DNA from 4 places in the Paenibacillus hamazuiensis genome. Region 1 is predicted to be linked to each of the others. Evidence: riboswitches for the same ligand, from Rfam matches in the RefSeq annotation. Region 1 holds a riboswitch; each other region holds the start of a gene.
What was found. Region 1 has a riboswitch for cyclic di-AMP ahead of MYS68_RS29095 (C40 family peptidase). Riboswitches for the same ligand answer to the same signal wherever they lie in the genome.
Positions count from the first base shown of each region.

Region 2: linked by a shared signal. The riboswitch ahead of MYS68_RS18915 (APC family permease) and the one ahead of MYS68_RS29095 (C40 family peptidase) in region 1 are both predicted to bind cyclic di-AMP.
Region 3: linked by a shared signal. The riboswitch ahead of MYS68_RS27370 (hypothetical protein) and the one ahead of MYS68_RS29095 (C40 family peptidase) in region 1 are both predicted to bind cyclic di-AMP.
Region 4: linked by a shared signal. The riboswitch ahead of MYS68_RS14715 (stalk domain-containing protein) and the one ahead of MYS68_RS29095 (C40 family peptidase) in region 1 are both predicted to bind cyclic di-AMP.

Region 1 is NZ_JALRMO010000001.1:6,629,167-6,634,798, reverse strand. It holds gene MYS68_RS29100 (helix-turn-helix domain-containing protein) at 1-1,534, opposite strand, end outside; gene MYS68_RS29095 (C40 family peptidase) at 1,739-2,212, opposite strand; cyclic di-AMP (ydaO/yuaA leader) riboswitch at 2,216-2,354, opposite strand; gene MYS68_RS29090 (hypothetical protein) at 2,630-3,442, opposite strand; gene MYS68_RS29085 (M1 family metallopeptidase) at 3,453-5,492, opposite strand.
Region 2 is NZ_JALRMO010000001.1:4,352,099-4,357,730, forward strand. It holds gene MYS68_RS18915 (APC family permease) at 276-2,108, opposite strand; cyclic di-AMP (ydaO/yuaA leader) riboswitch at 2,216-2,369, opposite strand; gene MYS68_RS18920 (hypothetical protein) at 2,506-2,799, opposite strand; gene MYS68_RS18925 (ArsB/NhaD family transporter) at 2,812-4,089, opposite strand; gene MYS68_RS18930 (AI-2E family transporter) at 4,520-5,596, opposite strand.
Region 3 is NZ_JALRMO010000001.1:6,300,834-6,306,465, reverse strand. It holds gene MYS68_RS27385 (hypothetical protein) at 1-348, opposite strand, end outside; gene MYS68_RS27380 (hypothetical protein) at 345-512, opposite strand; gene MYS68_RS27375 (MFS transporter) at 752-1,993, shown strand; cyclic di-AMP (ydaO/yuaA leader) riboswitch at 2,070-2,211, shown strand; gene MYS68_RS27370 (hypothetical protein) at 2,385-2,711, shown strand; gene MYS68_RS27365 (DeoR/GlpR family DNA-binding transcription regulator) at 3,200-3,961, shown strand; gene MYS68_RS27360 (zinc-binding dehydrogenase) at 4,045-5,139, shown strand; gene MYS68_RS27355 (ABC transporter ATP-binding protein) at 5,358-5,632, shown strand, end outside.
Region 4 is NZ_JALRMO010000001.1:3,320,290-3,325,921, forward strand. It holds gene MYS68_RS14685 (ion transporter) at 1-635, shown strand, start outside; gene MYS68_RS14690 (hypothetical protein) at 707-1,204, opposite strand; gene MYS68_RS14695 (spore coat protein) at 1,317-1,610, opposite strand; gene MYS68_RS14700 (hypothetical protein) at 1,640-1,873, opposite strand; gene MYS68_RS14705 (SPL family radical SAM protein) at 2,036-2,977, shown strand; gene MYS68_RS14710 (hypothetical protein) at 3,056-3,562, shown strand; cyclic di-AMP (ydaO/yuaA leader) riboswitch at 3,736-3,876, shown strand; gene MYS68_RS14715 (stalk domain-containing protein) at 3,876-4,691, shown strand; gene MYS68_RS14720 (polysaccharide deacetylase family protein) at 4,815-5,519, shown strand; gene MYS68_RS14725 (hypothetical protein) at 5,574-5,632, opposite strand, start outside.

The DNA of each region.
Region 1 (5,632 bases):
CCAGGCTTTCATTGTAAGCCAGCACCGCATCGGACGTGCGGGTAAACGGGCGGCTGATGCCGATGCTGACGCTGACCTGCAAAAATTCCTGCACCTTCGTCTTGATCAGCTCGGCAATGCCGTAATAATATTCCTTAAGCTCGACCTCGCTTGTCAGGTCGCTTTTTACGAGCGTCACCTGATACTGGTTGAGCAGCACGGGGCTGAACCTCAGATGAGCGGGAATCAGCTCCGAGGCGATGTTATGAATCGCGAACAGCAGCAGCTCCCGGTCGTGACTGCGATAGCGCGTGTCCTGCAGCGTATCGATTTGCAGCGTCAGCACGGCGAGGCGGCTCCATTCGGTAGGGAAGCCGTACAGCTTGCTGCGATGGGCGAAACCGCTTTCGGACAGCTGCCCGGCAAACAGCTTCAGCATCAGAAATTCCTTCAGCTGCGAAAATTGATCCTGCATCTGCTGCTTCATTTGCTGCCCGGCGCTGAAAAGCGTGCGGAACCGTTCCTCCAGCGAGGAAAATTCATCCTTGCCGCCGGATACGCCGACCGATACGGCTTGAGTCATCTCGTTCAGACGCCGTATGGGGGAGTACATCCGGTTGCTGATGATCCAGGCAAGCAGGCCGACGACGAGGAAAACGACGCTGCAGGCCACGACGGTGCCGACGGCGATTTTGCGGGTTTGCCGCGTCATCTCCTCCAGCGAAATGGCATATACGTAAGTCCAGCCGTTGTATGGCGAATGCACGTAAGAAAAGACCATGTCTTTGTCGCTTACCTTGCCGTGCAGAAATCCCGAAGTTTCGCCGACCTGCCGAATCCGCTCGGAAATAAGCGCATTCATCGGATTAAAAGGAACGACCTCCTGATCGCTCTTCGCCAAAAAATCGACCCCATCCCGGTCCAAAATATACATGCGACCGAGCTGCTCCGTACTGCCGGCAATCAGCGTCCGGAACTGCGTCTTCAGCATCTCGATGATCAGAAATCCCCGGGGCTGCTGGGTGAAGGGCAAAATCGGCAGCTTCTGCACCATGCGAATCGTTTCACTCCGGTTGCTGCTCCCGTCGCCGCCGCCGGTCGGCGGCGCGTATCCGGTATCCCAAAACATATTGTTCGGCCGCTTGGCATATGCCGCAAGATCGTCATGCAGCGGATGCCCGCTCAAAGGAATAACGGAGGTAAAGCTCATCAGCCAGTCGTGCTGCAGGTCGACCAAATAACCCTCGTTAATTCCGGGAAGCGTTTGCAGATTATAAAGACCCGTATAAAGGTTTCGGATTCGGGTCAGGTCCGTCACGTCGATCGTTTCACTCAGCGACGAGGTGACCAGCTGGGAGTTCGCAAACTGAATAGCCGTCAGCTCAAGCGTCTTCATGGACTGCTCGATGCGCATTTGCGTCTGCGAAAGAAGCTGCATGTGGCTTTCCTTCGTCTTTTGCTCTGCGTCTCCCGCCGCAATATAATAGGAAAACAAGCCTAAAGCCAGCACGGGGATGGCCCCGATCAGCAGGCTGAATGCCAGGAGAAGCTTCATATATCTGGGAATCTCTCTTATTTTTTTGCTTCCTGCAAGCATGCGGAACTCGACCCCTCTTACGGTATAAATATAGTATACACTGGCTGGCGGACGAGGCAAAGAGAGGTTTTTTTCCACCGGTCCTAAAGACATAAAGCCCTTCAGAGCGCGCCGTCCTTCACAAAAAGGGATCGCTCTGAGGGGCTTTACCGGGTCGGCTCCTTACGGGGAGTCGGTCATGACTTGCTCGTACTGCTCGTCCGAAAGGACGCGGCGGGCGGTCACGTAACGTTTCTTGTAGTAAGAATCATCCAGCTTCGTTACGGTGATTCCCTTGTTGGTGGCGGAGTGGTAGAATTGGCCGTTCCCGACATAAATCCCTACATGCGAGATTCCTTTGCCATCCGTATTGAAAAATACGAGATCGCCCGGGCGAAGATCATCTTTGTCCACCCATGTGCCTTCCTGTGCTTGATCCTTGGACGAATGAGGCAGCTTCGTGTTGAAGAATTTCGCGAAAATGTAGGACGTGTAGCCGGAGCAATCAAAGCCTTTCTCGGTGGTGCCCGCGTACTTGTACGGAGCTCCCATCACCGAATTGACCGCCTGGCTCAGCGGCGTTTCCGCGAAAACACTGCCCGCTCCGATGGAGACGGACATCGCCAAGGTAAACACGAGTACAGCAAACTTTTTCAAAACAAGTTCCCCTTCCTGTGCCTACGAGGTTAGCTTTAGGGTTCGGTTGAAGGTTCCCTATGATCACTTGAAATCGAGATCAATTCACCCGGAAGTGGTTCCCCCGTTTCCCTCTGGTGAGGGAATTCGGCAAGTTTTTCTTGTTGATTTTGTTGCTGGTACTTCAAATTCGTCAAAAAAAGCGAAATTCCTGCTCGGGACACAAAATTTTCACAAAAAACCTCGAAAAAGGTACGTTTATCTCCGAATATCACCTGTTTTTAGGACTAGCTCTTAAAATCAGACGACAGATCGCCAAACGCTTGTTTTATGCGGGTTTTCTGCGCAAAAAAGAATCAGGCCCCGCCTCTGTAAAGAGACGGAGCCCGATCCTGTGTCAAATCCTGCTCTATCTATACGATTGTCGATTTCGACAATTTACGCCTTCGCCAGCCAAATCCGGTATTGGGCCGAAATGGCCCATACTTTGCAAAACATTTGCGCCAGCCGGTATGCCTGGTACCCGAGCAGGGCGAAAAATCCGGCCCATATCATTGAAGCGGACATGACGACCGCGGTCAGGAGGAAGCCGACGAGCAGCAGCAGGATGGAAGCGCCGAGAGCAGGCAAAATCCCCCGGCCCATCGTGAGCAGACCTTCCCAGGAGGGGCGGCCGCCCGTTATCGAGAACTGCAGGTACATGAAGACCAGATGAAGGAGATATCCGTACGCCAGGTACGCCGCAAGGATCGGCAGCAGATCCGCCGCGATCGACTCGTAGGTAAACCGGGTCTTCAGCACGCCGGCGGCGGAAGGGAGGACCCACCACAGCGGGGCGAGCGTAAGCAGCATCCGAAGACCGTACAGGCCGAGAAACGGCACGGCCAATTGGCGAATGCCGCGGAAGAAGCGATAGCCGGAATTGAGATCGGTATGGTGAAGCGAGAAGAAGAGGCCGGCGTTCAGCAGCGGAGTCAGCAGCATCCGGGTGACGAGCAGGACGAACGCCCACCAGAGGTACGGTTGGAGCAGGTCGGTTTTCGACAGCTGAAACTGGCTCTCGATCCAGAAGAGACGGGCCGCTTCGCGGCCCATGTCGGCTCCGGGATAACGGTGAAGCAGCGGAACGATGATGGAGTAGACGAGCTTGTATAAAACAAGTCCCCATATCAGATTGTAAACGAACAGGGCGATGACGGCGAAAGGCTGCTTCCACGCCATGTTCCAGCCTTCCTTGATTGTTATTAGCATCTTCTTCACCTCACCATGCGACCCAGCCGAACAAGGTCTCAATAAATTTGACGGAGCCGAGATTCCAGCGCATCGCCAGCTTCGGGTCCACGTTCGTTCTCATAAAGCTGTTGATATGTTTGTTCTCGAGCACGTTCGTATAATGGGGATCGATGGCGACCCAGTCGACGGGGGAGGAGTGCGTCAGCTTGAAAATGACTTCGCTCTCGGTGCCTTCCCACACTTTGCCGGTTTGCGAGCCGTCGGCGAAATGGAATACGATCGGAACGTGGCCGTAGCTGCCGCCGAGCTTGCGAATAAGCACGCTCGATTCGTAAAGCGTGAGACCGTCATGCTCCAGCGGTTTCACGCGGATGCCGTCGACCGCGAAGTCCGTCATCATGCCGCCGAATACATATTGCTTGAAAAAGTCGTCCCAGCCCGCCTTCGTCGTATCCTCGACGATGCGCTGAAAATCGGCCGTAGTGGGATGCTTGAATTTCCACTGCTGGAAGTAGTTTTTCATGATGCGTTCCATAAGCTCCGGGCCGACCTGCCGTTCGATCGATTTGAGCACCAGCTTGGCTCGGGTGTACACGTTTTCCGCATACTCGTCGTGTCCCTTGTACTTCCAGGCAAGCTGCTTGAGAGGCTCCGGTGCGGTAATGTAACTTGACTCGACCGGCAGGTTCGGACGTACGCCGTATTCCGCCTCCATCAGCTTATCTTCGGCATAAGAGGTGAAGCCTTCATCGAGCCAAGCTTCCTCGAACTCGTTCGACGCCACCATGCCGTACCAAAACTGATGGCCGATTTCGTGAACGAGCACGCGCTCCAGTTCCAGATCGGGCTTCTCTTCCTCGGCGGCCCAACTGGTGATCAGCGTCGGATATTCCATCCCCCCGGCGCCATTGCCCCCCTTCGGAGGAACCACGATCGACAGCGTCGAGTACGGGTAGCTGCCGAACCACTGCGAGTAGCGGGCGAGCGCTTTTTTGGCGGCGGTCATGTAGCGGGTTTTGAGCGCTTCGTGGGACGGATCGAGGTACAGCTTGATTTTGACCCCGGGCAAATTGGCAGTCGCATACGGCTCTTCGACGTAGACGAAATTCGGCGAGGCGGACCAGGCGAAATCGTGCACGTCATCGGCGTAGAAGCTGTATGTTTTCCATTGCCCGTCGTCGACCGGAGGTCTCGTCGGGAAACCCGTCGCGGCGACCGTATATTTGGAAGGCACTTTCACCTTCACTTCATAGATGCCGAAATCGGCGTAAAACTCGGAATTGCCGTGATACTGGTGAATGCTCCAGCCTTCTTCCGCACGCCCCCTTGTTCCCGCCGGCTCATAGACGGCGATTTTCGGGAACCATTGTCCGGCCATAATAAAGTCGTCCAGGTAGCCCATGCGGGCAAACACGGTAGGGAGCTGTACGGTAAAATCGGTCCGCAGCGTCAGCTTCTCGCCGGGGGCCACCGGCTTGGGCAAAGTGACCTTGAGCAGCGTGCGGTCCTCCTTGTTGCCGTCATCCGGCTGGACGTATTCGGCGCGGATCAGCAGGTCTTCTCCGGTCAGCGTCTTCATGGAGAGAAGCTCCATGCCGCCGAAGCTGCCTTCCTTCGCTTTATCGCCCCGCAGCTGGCCCCCGGATTCCTTCATAAACGTCGTTTTTTTCGAAGCGAAGGCATTCGGGTACAGATGAAAGTAAAGTTCGCTTACTGGCTTTGCGCCGGGGTTTCTCCAGGTGAGCGTTTGCTGGCCGTCCAGCTTCTTGTGCTCCGCGTTCAGATCGACGGTCATGTGGTATTCAACGATGCGGTCGCTTAGCGGCTTGGGGGCGGGGCGCTCCAGGGGCTTCGCCGGCACGGCGGGCGGCAGCGGGCTTTCTGTGGCCGGCATCACCGGCTCCGTAAGCTGGGCCAGCACGGCGGCGGCGGGTGACTCCTTGAAAGGAATGGGATCGCCAAGCCCGGAAGGCTGCTGCAGGAGCGAGCCGGCTATGAGTGTCGTGCTCGTGGCGAGCAGAAAGGCGGTCATCCATTTGGCGAAAGGATGGGAGAGAGCGGTTTTCATTACTTTTTCACCCCGTTGACAAGCATCTACAGCATGTATATGTGGGCAAGCCGGGGAATATATCTAACGCTCCATGAAAAAATGGGACAAAGCGGAAAAAGGCCGCTCCCGGCGTAGGGAGCGGCTTGAGGAAGAGATGC
Region 2 (5,632 bases), 2.3 Mb from region 1:
CAGTATATCACATATTTCCCTGACGTGGGGAGACACTAACGAACCGGAAAAGTAATGTGATTTTCCTATTGACAATGATTCTCATCCATATTAAAATAAAATCATCAATTGATAATGATTTTCATTACCAACAGCCAACCTCATCATTCTGCTTGCCAAAGCGGATGAACATGGAATCCCAACCTCAAAACCTCAAGACGAAGCCCCTTCCGCCTGATGGCAGAAGGGGCTTCTCTTTTTCGCCGGAAAATAACGCCGTGCTGCAGGATGCCGGTTTAATCATGCAAATGGTAGGGAACCGTAGCGACGATCATATCTTTGCGTTTCAGCAGCTTCGACCGGATGCGCCGCGCCGACTGGTTGTGCAGCAGCCTGTGCCACCATTTGCGAGTAATGAATTCGGGGAGCAGCACCATGACGGTCTGTCTTTCGCTGACGTGCGAATCGATTCTGTCCGCAAATTCGATAAGCGGCTTAATGATCGCGCGGTAACGGGATTTAAAGATGACAAGCCGCACGCCCGGATTCCATTTTTCCCATTTCTCCTCCATCTTCTTTTCATCCTCGTCGTTAAACGCCACATAAAAGGCGATCACATTCGGCGAAAGCGATTTGGCATAGGCGATCGTTGTTTGCACGACCCGGTGAATGCCGGCGATCGGAATAATGATGACCGATTCCTTTTGCGGAACCGGGTCGTCCAGACATATGCGCAGTTCCGCGGCAAGATCCTCATAATGGCGGTATATTTTCGTAATAAAAATAAGCAGGATCGGCGTAATGAAAATAACGATCCAGGCGCCTTCGGCGAATTTGGTGACGCTGAAAATAATGAGCACGACAAGCGACAACAGCGCTCCGACTCCGTTGATCGTCAGCTTGCGCCGCCAGCCCTTAGGCCTTTCCGTGAACCATTTTCGGACAAGTCCGCTTTGCGCCAGCGTAAAGGAGAGAAACACCCCGATCGCATACAGCGGAATCAGCGCATCGGTTTTGCCGCCGAAGATAATCAGCAATATACTGGCCAATATGCCGAGCGTCACGATGCCGTAGTTGTAGGAAAGCCGGTCCCCGCGATTGGCGAACATGCGCGGGAAGTTTTTGTCCGTCGCCATGATCGACGCCAGTATCGGAAACCCGTTAAAGCTGGTGTTCGCCGCCAACGTCAAAATCAGCATGGTCGCGAACTGCGTCGCATAATACACCGTGCCGCGGCCAAATGCATGCTCCGTCACCATCGACAGCACCGACGTATGTCCCTGCGGATCCGGGGCTATGCCGTAGGCGAGCGTCAGTAGAGTGATACCGCCGAAGACGACCGACAGCAGCGCTCCGAGCGATACGAGCGTGCGCTTGGCGTTGGTTGTCGAAGGCGTGCGGAAATGAGGCACCGCATCGGAAATCGCCTCGATCCCGGTCACAGCGGAGCAGCCCGAGGAGAAAGCTTTCAGCAGAACAAACAGCGTCAACCCCTGCGGCATTACCTCAGGCACCGCCAGTTCCGTCGATACCGCTTCGGCGCCGGTGACAAGGTCCCAGGCGCCTTTGCCGAGCAGCAGCAGCACGCAGCCGATAAAGAAATAAGTCGGCAGGGCGAACACGCTGCCGGATTCGGAGGTGCCTCGAAGGTTCAGCCATACCATGAGCCATACGAGCAAAAGGGTGATTTCGACGATGTAAGGCACCGCCTGCGGAAAAGCGGAGGTAATCGCCTGAACGCCGGCCGATATCGAGACGGCTACCGTCAGCGTATAGTCGATCAGCAGCGACACCCCTGTCAGGCGTCCCCATGTCATACCCAAGTTTTCCTTGGCGACCATATAGGCGCCGCCGCCCTGCGGATACGCTTCGATCACCTGACGGTAGCTCATTACCAGAATGCCGATCAGCAAAATGATCGAGATCGCCACGGGCAGCGAAAAATAAAACGCGGCGATCCCGACGGTGGCCAGCTCCAGCAATATTTGCTCCGTGCCGTAAGCCACGGAGGAGAGCGCATCCGACGACAGGATCGGCAGCGCCTTCCAAACCGGCATTTTTTCCGATTCTAGCTCGCTGGTCTTAAGCGGTTTTCCGAATAACAGCCTTTTCAACGTATACTCAGTCATCTCATCCAATCCTTTTTCCTGTTATCGTTGCCTGAATATCGCTGCAGGATGAGCGCACAACAAAAAAACACAAGGGTAGCACCTTGTGTTTTTGTCACCGGTTGTTCTATCCTTCCCACGAGCGCTTACGAGGTTAGCTGTCGGATTCGAGCCGTGAGAAGCAGCTCTACGGGCGCGGATGACGCCCGATTCACCCCATATTTCGTTTGGTTCCCCCGCTTTTCCCGAATGGTTTCAGGGAAAATTCAGCGTTTTTCATATTCAGTTGCAAAATGAAGTTTACTCCCCGTATGAAGGAAAGTAAAACAGGAAAAAGATCAGCTTGACGTTGGCGTTATTCACGGCGGCTGAAAATAACGCTTACATAGCTTTTGCTCTCACCTTTGCTTGCATTCTCTCACGAATTATGGCTGATTTGTGACAAAAGGCCGTATTTAAATAAGCTGAGCATGAAGTCCAAATAATAGTCCTTCCGCACGATAATTTGGTAATCGCGATTCGGGTGAACGTAAAACAAAACATCGGTCAGCACGTCGTTCCGCTCGAAATCGTAGCGAATTTTCTTAAGCGCCTGAGCCGCTTCCTGCCCGTCCTGGTCTTGAGATAAAATCCGAATGCGAAACTCCGTGTCGGGACCGTTACTTTTTTCCGAAATCTCCAGGCATTTCTTGTCATAATCGTATGAGATCATAGCATCGCCACCTCACAAATATCGGATAAGAATATACAGATTAGCGATCACAATCGACATAATCATAAGCGGGAAGCCGATCTTCAGGTAGGTCATAAACGAAATCGGGTGCCCTTCCTTGGAGGACAAACCGGCTACGATCAAATTCGCGCTGGCCCCGATCAGCGTGCCGTTCCCGCCGAGACATGCGCCGAGCGCCAGGCTCCACCACAACGGCTCCAGGCGGTCGACCCCCATCAGCCCCATCTCCTGAATCATCGGAATCATCGTCGCCACAAAAGGGATATTGTCCAAAAATGCCGAAGCAATCGCGCTCATCCACAAAATCAGGAATGACGCTTTGGCCACATCGCCTCCGGTGACATCGATCGCATACTGCGCCAGCTTCGCGATGACCCCGGTTTCAATCAAACCTCCGACGAGGACAAACAAACCGACGAAGAAAAAGATCGTCGTCCACTCGACTTTGGCGAGCGCTTCCTCCATATGGTGCTCGCCGGTGAGCAGCAGCAGCAGAAAGGCGCCGGCCAAAGCGACGGTTGCGGATTCCAGATGAACGATCTGATGCACGAAAAATCCGCCGATCGTAAGTCCCAATACGGCGAGGCACTTCCTGAGCAGCTTCGGGTCGGTAATCTCCGCCTTCTCGTCGAGATCCATGACGCTCAGCCTCAGCTCCTCCGTCGTCTTAAGCTGCTTGCGGTAAATCCAGACCAACAGCGGAATTGTCGCGAATAAAATGAGGAAGGCAATCAGGCTCAGGTTATGGATAAACGCCATGAAGGTCAGTTCCTTCACCGCGCTGCCGATCATAATATTCGGCGGATCTCCGATCAGCGTTGCGGTGCCCCCGATGTTGGAAGCCATGATCTGCGAGATCAGGTACGGCACCGGATTCACCTGCAGCTGCCGGGTAATGCTGAAGGTCACCGGCACCATCAGCAGCACGGTCGTGACATTGTCGAGAAACGCCGAGCCGACGGCCGTTACCAAGCCTAGAGCGATAAGGAGGCGCACCGGATCGCCCTTCACTTTTTTCGCCGACCAGACGCCGATGTATTTGAATACCCCCGTATCCGCCGTTATACTGACGATCACCATCATGCCGATGAGCAGCCCGAGCGTATTGAAATCGATGTGATGCAGCGCCTCCTCCTGCGGAACGATGCCCAGCACGACCATCAGTAGGCCGCCGATCATCGCGACTATGGTCCGGTGAATCTTCTCCGAAACGATGAGTCCATAAATAACAAGAAAAATACCGATTGCTAGCAATGCCTGTTGTTCCATCCGTTTACATCCTTTCTCATCCCTAAAAATGACAAAGAGGAGCCCTTGGTGACAGGCTCCTCCAAAAACCAAAAACTTATTCACTTGTAGTTGTGCTGCGCAACCTTATATTCATACGGATAAAACCGGGAATGGTTTCATTTTTTTAAAAGCTGCCGCCCGTAAAGCGTGCCGGGCACAGGTTTGCGCCAGCAAACCATGCCAGGCAGACGCGAGCCCGCCGCACGCATTACCTCCCCACATCATCGCTCCAAAAGTAAAGCGTGTCGGGCATCCGATTTTTTGAGCCGCAGGCGAAAAATCGATGCCGGGCAGGCGCGAACTAGCAGCGAGCATTACCTCCTACGGGCGGGTCCAGGGCGCCCGAGCGCCTGGGGTCCCCCTTAAGGGGGATTTAGGGGGTGTCGCTCTATTTAGGGGGTGCTCCGCTCTATTTAGGGGGTGGTTGTCTATGCACATAGTACAAAAACACATGCTGCAAAATAACTTTCATCACGGCGAAAAACGGCACCGCCAAAATGAGCCCGATCACTCCGGCCAGCTCCCCGCCGACGAGCAGGGCGAAAATGATAATCAGCGGGTGCATGTGCAGCGACCGCCCCACCACCTGAGGCGAAATCACATTGCCTTCCAACACCTGGCACACCAAATTGACGAACGCCACGAGCATAACCATTTTCAGCGAAATGGTGGATGCCATGATGATCGCCGGAGCCGCCCCGAAAAACGGTCCCAAATAAGGGATGATATTAAAAATCGCGACAACCGCCGCAAGCAGCAGCGGGTAAGGCATATCGATCAGCCAATAACCGAGGTAAGCACACGACCCGACGATCGCGCATACGAGAAACTGGCCGCGGATGTAATGACCAAGCGCCGTGTCGATGTCGACGAGCAGCTTTGTCGTATTTTTGCGGTGCTGCTTCGGAACGATGGCAAGCACCGCTTTTTCGATCAATTGGAAATCTTTTAATATGTAAAAAGCCAAAAATGGGACGATAAAAGCAATAAAGAGCATATTGATGGTGCTGCCGATCCCGTCGATCGATTTGGAAATCGCGAGACTGATGCCGTGCTCCAGCTTCGCCAGCGAATTGTTGATGCCCGTACGGACGCTGTCCGGCAAAAACTCGAAGTCGTTCAGCCCGTCCACGAGGCTCTGCGCTTTCATCGCCATTTGCGGCAAGCTGTTGTTGAGCTGCTGCAGCTGGTTCATGAACATCGGGATCATGTTCATCAACACGACCGTCGTGGACGTAATGAAGACGGCGTAAATGAGCAGCACCGCGATCGTCCTCGGCACTTTGCGCGAACCCAGCAATGTGACAACCGGGTTCAGCACATACGAAATGATCATCGCGATGATGAAGGGCGCCAAAATTTCTTTCAAAAATCCGTAGACCGCTACGATGATCGGTTTGATTTGCAGCAGCATGTAAAGGATGAGCAGGCCAAGCAGCACGTATACCATAACGACGAATGTATTGTTTTTCAAAAAGCGGTCCATCCGCGTTACCTCCCCGCCATGCCGAAATCTGCTACA
Region 3 (5,632 bases), 330 kb from region 1:
TTGGTTAACCTTGCCCAGAAGACCCGCTAATCCGGCGATCCCGAGAAGCCCCAGCCAGCCGGGGGAATACCCGCGGGTTTGGCCGTTTGCCGGTATCGCAAGGGCCCTCGTCTCGTCGCCGGTTGCGCCCCAGCGGCCTCCCGAATAGCCATACAGATCCACTTGCTTCCCGTCAGGGGTCGTATAAATACCAGGGCCGTAAATGATTTGAGGAGGGCTGGCCGTCGACCAAGGCAAATTGGCTCCGGCGTACGTGCCGGGTACCGCGGGTGCCCCCGCTTCCGCCTGCACTTCGGAACACCAGAGGAGACAGGACAACAACAGCGCGGGGATTACTGCGCTTTTCATCGGGGAGAAGCCGGCTTCGCCGCTTGCTTTGCCGAATTTTTCACTTTTTCATCGCTCTCGGCGAATTCGGCGTCTGTGCGGTTAGCTGAAGCGGCCTCGATCCAATCGCCGGCGTCGGCGGTGACGTCGAGATTTTTCATGCCTTCCTGCGTCTTTTTATCCATGTTATATTCGCCTCCTTGTTCGTAGGATGCCTTTCGGACGGCTCATTCATTCCCGAAGCGTGAATGACAACAATCGTTCAAGCAAATAATGAAAATGGTTATCCATCCATTACGTTTACCGGACCACCGGAAACTCGCTAACCATAACACCGGAAATAATGCGATCGAAAGGTGGCTGCGTAGCAGTGGAAGCAACGAAAAAATGGGACCTGGTCTCGCTCGCTTCTATTCCGCTCAACATGACATTGGGCAATTCCATGCTCATTCCGATTCTTCCCGCCATTCGCAAAGAACTGGGGATCAGCTCCTTTCAAGTAAGCATGATTATTACCGTTTACTCGATTGTGGCGATTTTTCTGATCCCCATTGCAGGGTTTCTTTCCGACCGATACGGAAGGAAAAAAGTGATCATCCCAAGCCTGGCTGTAGCGGGAGCGGGAGGGCTCTTGTCCGGCATTGCCGCCCTATGGCTGGAGCATGCTTACGTATGGATTTTACTGGGGCGGCTGCTGCAGGGAGTAGGTGCGGCGGGAGCGGCTCCGATCGTCATGCCTCTCGTCGGCGACATGTTCAAAAAAGAATCGGACGTAAGCGAGGGACTCGGGGCGATCGAAACGGCCAATACGTTCGGCAAAGTGCTCAGTCCGATTCTCGGTTCGCTTTTGGCTGCAGTCGTGTGGTATGTTCCATTTTTTGCGATACCGGTATTTTGCCTGGTCTCGCTTGTCATGGTCGGTTTTTTGGTCAAGGTGCCGAAAAAGCGGGAGCAAGAGCCGCCAAGCCTCGGGCGGTTTCTCAAATCGATCAAACAGGTATTTGGGGAAAAAGGCCGCTGGCTTTATGCGATTTTTGCGATCGGCGGCATCTTCATGTTTGTCCTCTTTGCAGCGTTATTTTATTTGTCCCAAATACTCGAAGATCTATATAACATCGACGGTGTTTTCAAGGGGGCCCTGCTTGCGATCCCGACGGCGGCGCTTTGTTTGTCCTCATTTACGGCAGGAAAGTGGATCGGGGAAAACAAGCGGCGGATGAAATGGGTCAACTTTTTCGGCGCGTCTCTGGCAACGGCGGCGATGCTTGTATGCGGATGGTTTCGCAGCGACTCGATCTATATGCTGTTTATTTTCATGACCTTGGGCGGCATCGGTATCGGAATGGCTTTGCCCTGCCTCGATGCGATGATCACGGAAGGGATCGTAAAGGAGCAGAGGGGGACGGTATCCTCCATTTACAGCAGCATGAGGTTTATCGGGGTGGCCGCCGATCCGCCGGTCGCCTCTTTGCTGATGGAGCAAACGCACAGGATGCTCTTTTTTACGATGGCCGGGGTTGGTGTATTGGCCGCATTGCTCGCCATGTTCGCGATTAAACCGAAACAGTACGGAGGGAAACCGAAGCCGCCCCGGAAAAGGGCAGTGTCCGAAGAGTCCGGGAAGGAGTATATTTTCCGGCTGACCAGAAAGGGCGGAGCGGGGTAAGCGGCGGCATTCGTGCTAGAAAGTGATTAACCCAGTAAATATTTAACATATTGACTTGATCGTGGTTGATTTATATGATTAAGTTACGCTTAATTTCCGGATGATCCGGAAAGCGGGGGAACCAACGTTTTTGGGGCGAATCATGCATTCTGGCATGTAGGGGACCATCTTTGCCCGAGCCCGGCAGCTAACCTCGTCAGCAGTGGATGGGTCGCCTTTTTACAATGTGCATATTTTTTTGCATAAAAGACCAGACCCGAATACGGGTCTTTTTTTGTCTCTTTTGGACCCATGGCGGCTTCAGGGTGGTTAGCGTGATTTTTTCGCGCGTGTCCTGGCTGGATTTGGGTCTTTTTGCAGTTTCATCGATTCTTTCATCCGGAGGTGGCGTATGGTCCAGCGAATATCCGCATCTCATCTGCACGAGCTCACCGATCAGCAAAAGGAAAAGCTGCGAACGCAATGGGCTCCCGAAGAAGGGGAGTATATTGCGATTGGCGATCATGAAGAAATGATTTATTACTTAAACGGGGTGGAGAAGCATAAATCGCTCCCGCTATTAACCGTCGGACAAATGATAGCATACCTGACTGAGCATGAAGCTGGTTTTTGCATGCAGCGGGATTCGGAGGAATGGGTCGTACGAATGTCCGCGATGGAGGAAAGGGAGGAAGAATTATGCGATGCCCTGTGGAATGTGATGAAAATCGTGCTGTGACATAACGGGGAGCGGCCGCGGCATCATAATTTCATTGATCATCTCCAACTTACTTCATTTTTCATAACTTCCCCCATCCATTTTGTTTTTCAAGGAGGCTCTGCAGAAGCCTCCTTGAATTACGCAATTCATTATTGCCGATTTCCAGTATAACCCATAAGGCCCGGCGTTTCTATTTTCAACCGCAAGCAGCGGGCAGAACCTCCCCCGCTACTCCCAACAAACGGACAAATAGCACTAATAAAGGACCTGGCGGCGTTTTTTTCGCCAGTTTTCATACCAAGACGCGCGGCATCGCGCCATGAAATGTTTATTTTTGCGCAAATGAATTTGAAAATACGCAGTACGTGCCCCTTTTAAATAAAAGCATATTGACAAGATTGACAGTATGGCGTTACTCTAAAGATGTAATACGAGCATAAATGAACATAAAATAAACAAAAAGAAGCGATTTTGATGTTTGTTTCTGCGGGTGAGGGGTGACGCAAGTGTTGGCGGCAGAAAGAAAGCTGAGAATCGTGGAGCATGTCAGGCAGCACCGTGTCGCTTCCGTGGTGGCTTTGGCCGTCGAATTCGACGTGCATGAAGCGACCATTCGCCGGGATTTGGCGGAGCTTGAGCAGGAAGGACTGCTCAAACGAACGCACGGCGGAGTCATTGTGGAGCAGCTGACGCATAACGAGCCGCCGTTTAACGAGCGTTCGCATGCGCAGCTCGAGCAGAAAATGCGCATCGGCAAGCTGGCGGCCAATCTGGTCGAGGACGGCGAGCATATCATCATCGACTCCGGCACAACGACGCTGCACATCGCCAAAAACCTGGTCCATCGCTCGAATCTGACGGTAGTGACCAACGACATCAACGTGGCGGCCGAGCTGCGCGATGCGCCGGGAGTGAAAGTGACGGTAACCGGAGGGGAGCTGTATCCTTCCAGCTACATGCTGAACGGAATGTTTACCGATCAGGTGCTGCGGTCGCTGCACGTGTCCAAAGCGTTCATCGGCACGCCGGCCATTCATCCGAAGCATGGCCTCATGCATCCCGAAGCCCAGCTTGTGACGGCCAAACAGGGAATGATCGGCGCCGCGCAGGAAGTGATCGTCGTGGCCGACGAAACGAAGATCGGCAAGCTGTCGCTGCACACGGTCGCGCCGAATTCGGCCATTCATACGTTAATTACGAACAAGGAGCTGCCGGAATACGAGGCCAAGCCGTTTCGCGACGCCGGCATCAACGTGCTTCTTGCCTGACCCTTCGGTGAAGCTTTCGCGACCGCTTCGGCGGCCGGAAATTCATATACTTTTACGAATAACATACGGAGGTGTTTCTGTTAGTGGCAAGCTCAACAACCGGCACCGTGAAATCGCGAACATGGCGGTTGACCCAACCGCGCGAGGTTCAAGAGGTGATTGTAGAAAGGGAGCTGCGCAGCGGTTATGTCGCGGTGGAGCCTACTATCGCCAGCATCTGCCACGCCGACCTTCGCTACTTCGGAGGCATGCGCAAGCCGGAAGTGCTTGCGAAAAAACTGCCGATGGCGCTGCTGCATGAAGGAATTGGGACGATCGCGGAAAGCGCCTCATCCAAGCTCCCCAAAGGAGAGAGAGTTGTCGTCGTTCCGAATTTGCCCGGATACCTGCTCCAAGATATCCCTCCCGAAGAATGCTGCCCGGCATGCCGAAACGAAATTGAAGACAACTACTGCTACCGCTCGCAATTTATGGGCAGCGGCTTCGACGGGATCGCCCAAAGCAGGCTTGTCATTCCCGAAGCTTGCGCGATTCCGGTTCCTTCATCAATCCCTGATGAGATTGCCGTGCTCGCGGAACTGTGCAGCGTATCGTACCGGGCGGCGAGAGGAATCAGCCATCTGCTGGATAAAGGCAGCGCCGCGGTATTCGGCGACGGGCCGGTCGGCTATTTGACCGCAGCGATGCTGCACCATGCGTTTGGCGTCGGCAAGGACCGGCTCATTGTGTTCGGTGCCATTCGGGAGAAGCTGGATCAATTCGATTTTGCCGAGACGGAAATGGTGCAGAGCTACGATTTCAAGGCCGGCTGGAAAGTCGACGTTGTGATGGAGTGCACGGGCGGAAGGTTCAGCGAAAGTGCAATTAATCAGGGGATCGATATCTTGAGGCCCGGAGGTCATCTCGTGGCGATGGGCGTCAGCGAGGAGCATGTGCCGATCAATACGCGGGACGTGCTGGAGAAAGGGATTACGATCCACGGCAGCAGCCGCAGCTCGATTCGAGACTTCGAGGATGTGCTGAAGGTGATGGAACAACCGGAATGTCAGAACACGCTCAGAAAACTCATTCCGGAAAAATATACGGTGGTGAGCACGGCAGACGACCTTGCTGGCGCTTTGGAATCTGCCATGGCTCACCGGGACTGGAAAAAAACAATCCTCGACTTTCACTGGTGACACAGTGGAAGTCGATACTTAGGATTGTATCATAAAACCCGGCTGTTGTTAATGGAGGGCGATGGGCATCGCAGATGAAATGGAAGCGCATACATTGATCTTTACCTAATCTTCACATTCGGGTAACATTCGGAAAACAATGCCAAGCTATTCTGGACAAAGTAAAATTCAAAGTTTTCCAATGTGAAAACTTGGAAATTGCAGAAGGAGGACTGCTCTTGGCGTCAATTGAGTTCGTAAAAGTGACGCAGTCGTTTGGCGGCAACGTCATCATCAAAGATTTGGACCTCAAGATCGAGGACGGCAAATTCACCGTACTGGTAGGCCCTTCCGGCTGCGGGAAAACGACCCTCCTGCGCATGATCGCCGGGCTTGACCAGCAAACCTCGGGATCGGTTCTTATCGGCGGCAAAGACGTTACGCGCATCGCCCCCGGACAAAGGGGAGTGGCGATGGTATTTCAAAACTATGCGATCTATCCGACGATGTCGGT
Region 4 (5,632 bases), 3.3 Mb from region 1:
TGTTCGACTTCCTCATCGTGGCGGGCAGCCTTGCCTTCATGCAGTCCCAATTTATCAGCATATTGCGAATGCTGCGGGTGCTGCGGATTCTTCGGACGATTTCGTCCATCCCTTCGCTGCGCCGCATCGTAACGTCACTTTTTATGGCCGTTCCGACGATCGGCAGCATTTCGCTGCTCATGTTCATTATTTTTTATATTTACGGCATTATCGGATCGACCTTTTACGGAGAAATTTCGCCGGAATACTTCGGGGATTTATCTTCATCGCTGGTGACGCTGTTCCAAATCGCCACGTTCGACGATTGGGCGAATATTTACCGGTCAATTGCCGAAGTTTATCCGATCTCGGTGCTCTATTTCATTTCGTTTATTTTGATCGCGGTGTTCGTCGTGCTGAACCTTGTCGTCGGGGAAATCGTCAACAACGCGGCAAAAATCCCTTCGGATGACAATGGCGAAGATGAGCCGGGATCCGGGGATGCGGCGTCCGAAATCGCGCAGCTGCGCAAAGAAGTGCGCGAGCTGAAATATTTATTGCAGGGAGCATCCCTGCCGCCCCAAAGCGAAACGCTCCCGAGGACGCATTCCGGAAGACCCCAAGCTTCCGGAGGTTTTGCGGAGCAAAGCTCTTAAGGCGCCTCCGGCGCCCAGTCCCCACGAAAAAGCCGCAATTAATGCGGCTTTTTTTGTTCACCCGTTAGGGATCATCTGGTCACCTCAAAACCGGCTGTGTTCGTTTTCACTTGAAACCGGTTATCCTCAATCGCAAATTCGGCCGTCGCCGTTACCTCGTAATGTCCCGGTTTTTCAAGTTTATATGTATACGTTTCGGCAAATTTTGCCCTTGCCGGGAACGGACGGGTAATTCCCACCTCAGGCATAACAAAAGTATTCACCGTCTTGCCGCTGCTGTCCTTTATAATGAAATAAAAAATTTTTGCCGCATGCGCCATTGTGAAATCATTGTCGGACAAGTTTTCCAGCGAGGCTTCAACGACGAACTCTTCATTTGCTTTTACCTGTCCGGGGACGTATATTTTTGCCGAAAAAGATTGCTTCTGCTCAGAGGCAGGGATTGAAAAGTCACCCGCTTTGATGTTCGGATTATCGCGATTTTCGGCAACAGGCTCCGGCGGAGTTGAAATTGTACTGCACGCCGCCGCACTCATAAAAACACCGATAATAAGTAGCCACTTTCTCATTGATCATCACCCCCCAATAACAAACGAGAGGATTTCATCATTTGTTTCAAATTTTTTCCTGACAAAAAAATAATGGCCCCCTTCCGGGAGCCGCGGGGACTTCAAATTCAAATTATGCCAAACCTGTCGCGGTTTGGGCGTTTTGCAAATCCAGCTGAATTTGCTGTTTCACCTGAGTCGGGTGATACAGTCCTTTTTGGATCATGTAAGCCGAAATTTTTTCGTGGGAAGAAATCGCTTGGTCCAGCTGCTTTTTCAAAATTTGCCGAACCTCCGGCGTCGTCGCCTCGGTAAGGGCCACCGCGCAATCCTTGATGCCCGTTTTAGCGGCAATCAGCAAATCGTTTGCGATCACCTGATCGGTCATGCTGCCCATCCCCGTCATATTTTCCAGCAGCGTATTCATAAGATCATCTCCGTTCGTCATTGGTTATGTCATACTTTGGATAAAATTGCGGAAAGCTCCTGGATTGCTTGCTTGGATTGCTGTACATCCTGTTGAAGCAATGTTTTCAATTCCGGGTCGGAAGCCAGCGCTTGCATCGTTGCGGATTTGGTCAGGCAAACATTTTTGCTGGACAAAAGCTCTCTCATCTCCAAAATCTCATGCGTCGCCAAGTTGACGGCTCCAATCGTTTGCGCCTGAGGGGATTGCGTCGTCGCGTTCATCTGTTGCACCTCCTTTTGCAAAAGACCTGCCGAACACCACCTTACTTTTTGCTTGTTTCCGCAAGCTTATGCGGCAGGTCCTGTTTTTTCCACTTGCATAAAACCGTTCGGATAAGATACATTAAATACGAACATATATTCGCTATTATGAGGTGGAAAACGATGAGCAAACCGGTAACCTTTGAACATATCCGCTCGAAAACCGCTTTGAACCAAGTAACGGCCCCTTCCATGCCTTTTTCCTGGTCGCTCAATCCGTATCGCGGCTGCCAGCATGGCTGCAGCTTTTGCTATGCCCGCTCCACCCATTCGTTTCTCGGCATGGAGACGGACGATACGTTCCAAAAGCATATTTTTATCAAGGAAAACGTGCCCGAGGCGCTGGAAGAGCAGCTGCGGAAAGCGGCAAGAAGCCGCGGCGGGTTAAAGAAGTTCGGCAAAGTCGCCGTCGGCACGGCGACCGACCCGTACCAGCCGGTGGAGGCGAAAGCCCGGCTGACCCGGCAAGCGCTGGAGTTGTTCGCCCGCTACGGAGTCCCGGTCAGCGTGACGACGCGCTCTCCGCTCATATTACGCGACATCGATTTGCTTCAAGCGATCCCGGACGCTACTGTCAATATAAGCCTCAATACGCTCAATCTTAAAATATGGCGGGACTTCGAGCCGTTCACCCCTTCCCCGCTTGAACGGCTGAAAACGATCGGCCGGCTGGGAGAGATGGGTATCCGAGCGGGAATTTTTATGGCTCCGATTTTGCCGCTTTTGATGGATACGGAGGACGAGCTGCGCCGGCTGCTCGGCGAAGCCCGCTCTTATGCGCCGCGCTTTGTCATGCCGTCGTATTTACGCCTGAATACCCGGGATGTCAAAGTCTGGTTTTTCCAGACCTTGCGTACCGGCTACCCACACCTGGTGGAGGAGTATGCTCGTTTTTACGCATCGTCTCCTTATTTGCCCGCCGATTACCGGAAAGAAGGAATCGCCCGCGTCAACACCTTATTGGAAGAGTACGGATTCATCTCGTACGAACCGTACTCGGGACGGGAAGGCGACGAAGACGAAGCGTCCGAAGAGAAACCGGTGCAGCTCAGCTTCGCTTTTTAAACATCGCCCGTTCGCATAAGCAGCCGCTTCCTGAAAAAAGATATAGGTGTACCTAATCTTAATAAAGGAGCGACTTTCATGAACGCATTGAAAAGCGTTGCTATCGCCGTGCTGCTCATGGCAGGTTTGCCGATGACGGTCATATCCGCGGAATCGGCTTCTGCAAATACGGCTTCCTCCGCTTCAACCACCCGCAATAATGTCGTCACGAACAATAGCGATTACACGCCGTACGGTTCGCTCGGTACGGCGGGTCATTTGGGCACTTTCGGCAATAACGGAACAGGGCCTGCCGGTCTCGGCAACCGCGGCACCGATGCGACGCCGGTCCGCAATTTTGCCGCCCAGCAGGGGACCGGGTATGCAGGAGGGGATAACATCCGGCCCAATTCGATCGGATATGCCGCCGACGGCTCCGTTACCGGCATCACGTACGGAGGCCAGCGCGGAACCGCGTATCGCGATAACAGCTACACCGCCACCTCTGTGGATAACCGGACCAATTACGATTGGGTCGGCTGGCTTGGGCTGCTCGGCTTGCTGGGCTTGTTCAACCGGGGAAGGGCGGGCGAAAACCGCGGATAATAACCGATCCCTTTCGAAAACAGCTTCCTGCCTTTAAGGGAGCTGTTTTCCATTTGCAGCCGCCTATAAAAGACAATGCAGCCGGGTTAAATGTCTGCCTTCAGACGAATTGGTGATTATAGGAAGCAATTGGCACATTTTATACATTGAAACCATTCGGGTACTGTGGTACTTTTTATAAAGTGTCGAATCCAATACGGAAAGTATTGGTACGGGGGACGCTTCGCAATTGGGGTGAATGCAAGATTATTCAAGCTAGGGAAACCTCTTCCCGAACCCGTCAACTAACCTCGGAGGCAATAGGAGGTAAGCTTTGAACAAACTGATAGCAGGATTGGTTTTAGTCTGCTCGATGGTTTCTTTACATTTGTCCGCCCCTGCCCCGGCTAAGGCCGAACCGCTTTTGGCAGATGACGTGAAGGTGCAAGTTAATGATGAGCTTGTGCAATTTCCCGATGCGGAGCCTTTTGTGGACGAGAACAGCAAGCTGCAAGTTCCGGTTCGTACGATGACGGACAAGCTCGGCTATTCGATCGATTGGCAAAAGACGGGCGAACAAATCAAATTAACCATCGCCGGCAAAAAGAAAACAATTGCTTTAACGACGGGAGATTCCACCGCTGTCGTTGACGGCAACAAGGTAAGCTTGGGCACGCAGGCCCGCATTTTGAACGGCCGCGTCTATATTCCGTTTCGCTTCATCTCCGAAACGATGGGAATCCGGGTACAATGGGATCCGGACAATCGGATCGCGATTTTGAACGAGGACGGCCAATATCACGCTCCGGCCTGGTACGCCCCGAAGTACGATAAAATCGTCGAGGCGAAAGCGACGGCGTACACCGGCGCTGCCAGTGAAAACGGAGGCAGAGCGGCAGTCGATTATTTCGGCAACCCTCTGCGGATCGGCACCATTTCGGTGGATCCTAACGTCATCCCTCTCGGCTCGCTCGTCTATATTGAAGGCTATAGCTATGACGGCCTTCCGCAGGGTGGCATGATGGCCAGAGCGCTGGATACGGGCGGCTCCATCAAAGGCAACAGGATCGACATTTTTGTCCCCGGCACACAAAAAAAAGCTTCCGAGTTTGGTATTCAAAATGTAAAAATTTACGTGTTGAAGAAATAAGCTCGAAAAAGCGGCCGCATCCCCGTGCGGCTGCTTTTTCTTGCTTTTTTTGTCATGCATAAGGACATTTTCCCCTATGAGATAATACAAAGGCGAGATGTGCTTACAAAGGGGGGCGGAGCCTTGAAGTCATGGAAACTTCGGATGGCTGTGTTATTGCTCTGCGGTTGCTTGACCGGCGCACCGCCGGCTGTCGCGGGACCGCGCAGCGAGGTTGTTTTTAATATCGAGACGGATCAGAAGCTTATCGCACTGACGTTCGACGATGGCCCTAACCCGGTATACACCCCGCAAATTTTGGACCTCCTGAAGGAACATGGAGCCAAGGCGACGTTTTTCGTATTGGGCAAAAGGGTGCAGTCGTTCCCGCAAATCGCTATTCGCGAGGTGAACGAGGGTCACGAAATCGCCAATCATACGTTTGATCACCATTTTTTGAAAAACGTATCTCCCGACAAGCTGAAGGAGGAGATTCGCCAAACGCAGGAGGTCATTTTCGACATCACCGAGCAAATGCCTCACGTGTTCCGGCCTCCCGGCGGATTTTACGACGATGCGCTGATCGATTTGGCGCGCGAGGACCATTTTACCGTCGTCATGTGGTCCTGGTATCAGGATACGAAAGACTGGAGGCGGCCGGGTGTGCGCAAAATCGTCGATACCGTGCTGAGTAATGTGCATAACGGCGATATCATTTTGTTTCACGACCTCGAAGGGGATTGCAGCCAGACGGTGGAATCGCTCAGGCAAATTTTGCCGAAGCTCAAGGAGCAAGGCTACCAGTTCGTTACCGTGACCGATTTGATGCAGCGAACGTACGGCAAATAGTTTGGGTATTAAAAAAAAGCCTTTCAAGCGGGCGAACTGCCCGCCTGGAAGGCTTTAATAATTTCCTTTCATTTTTCTCCGCACCCAGCGGTATACGAAATAAATAACAACCG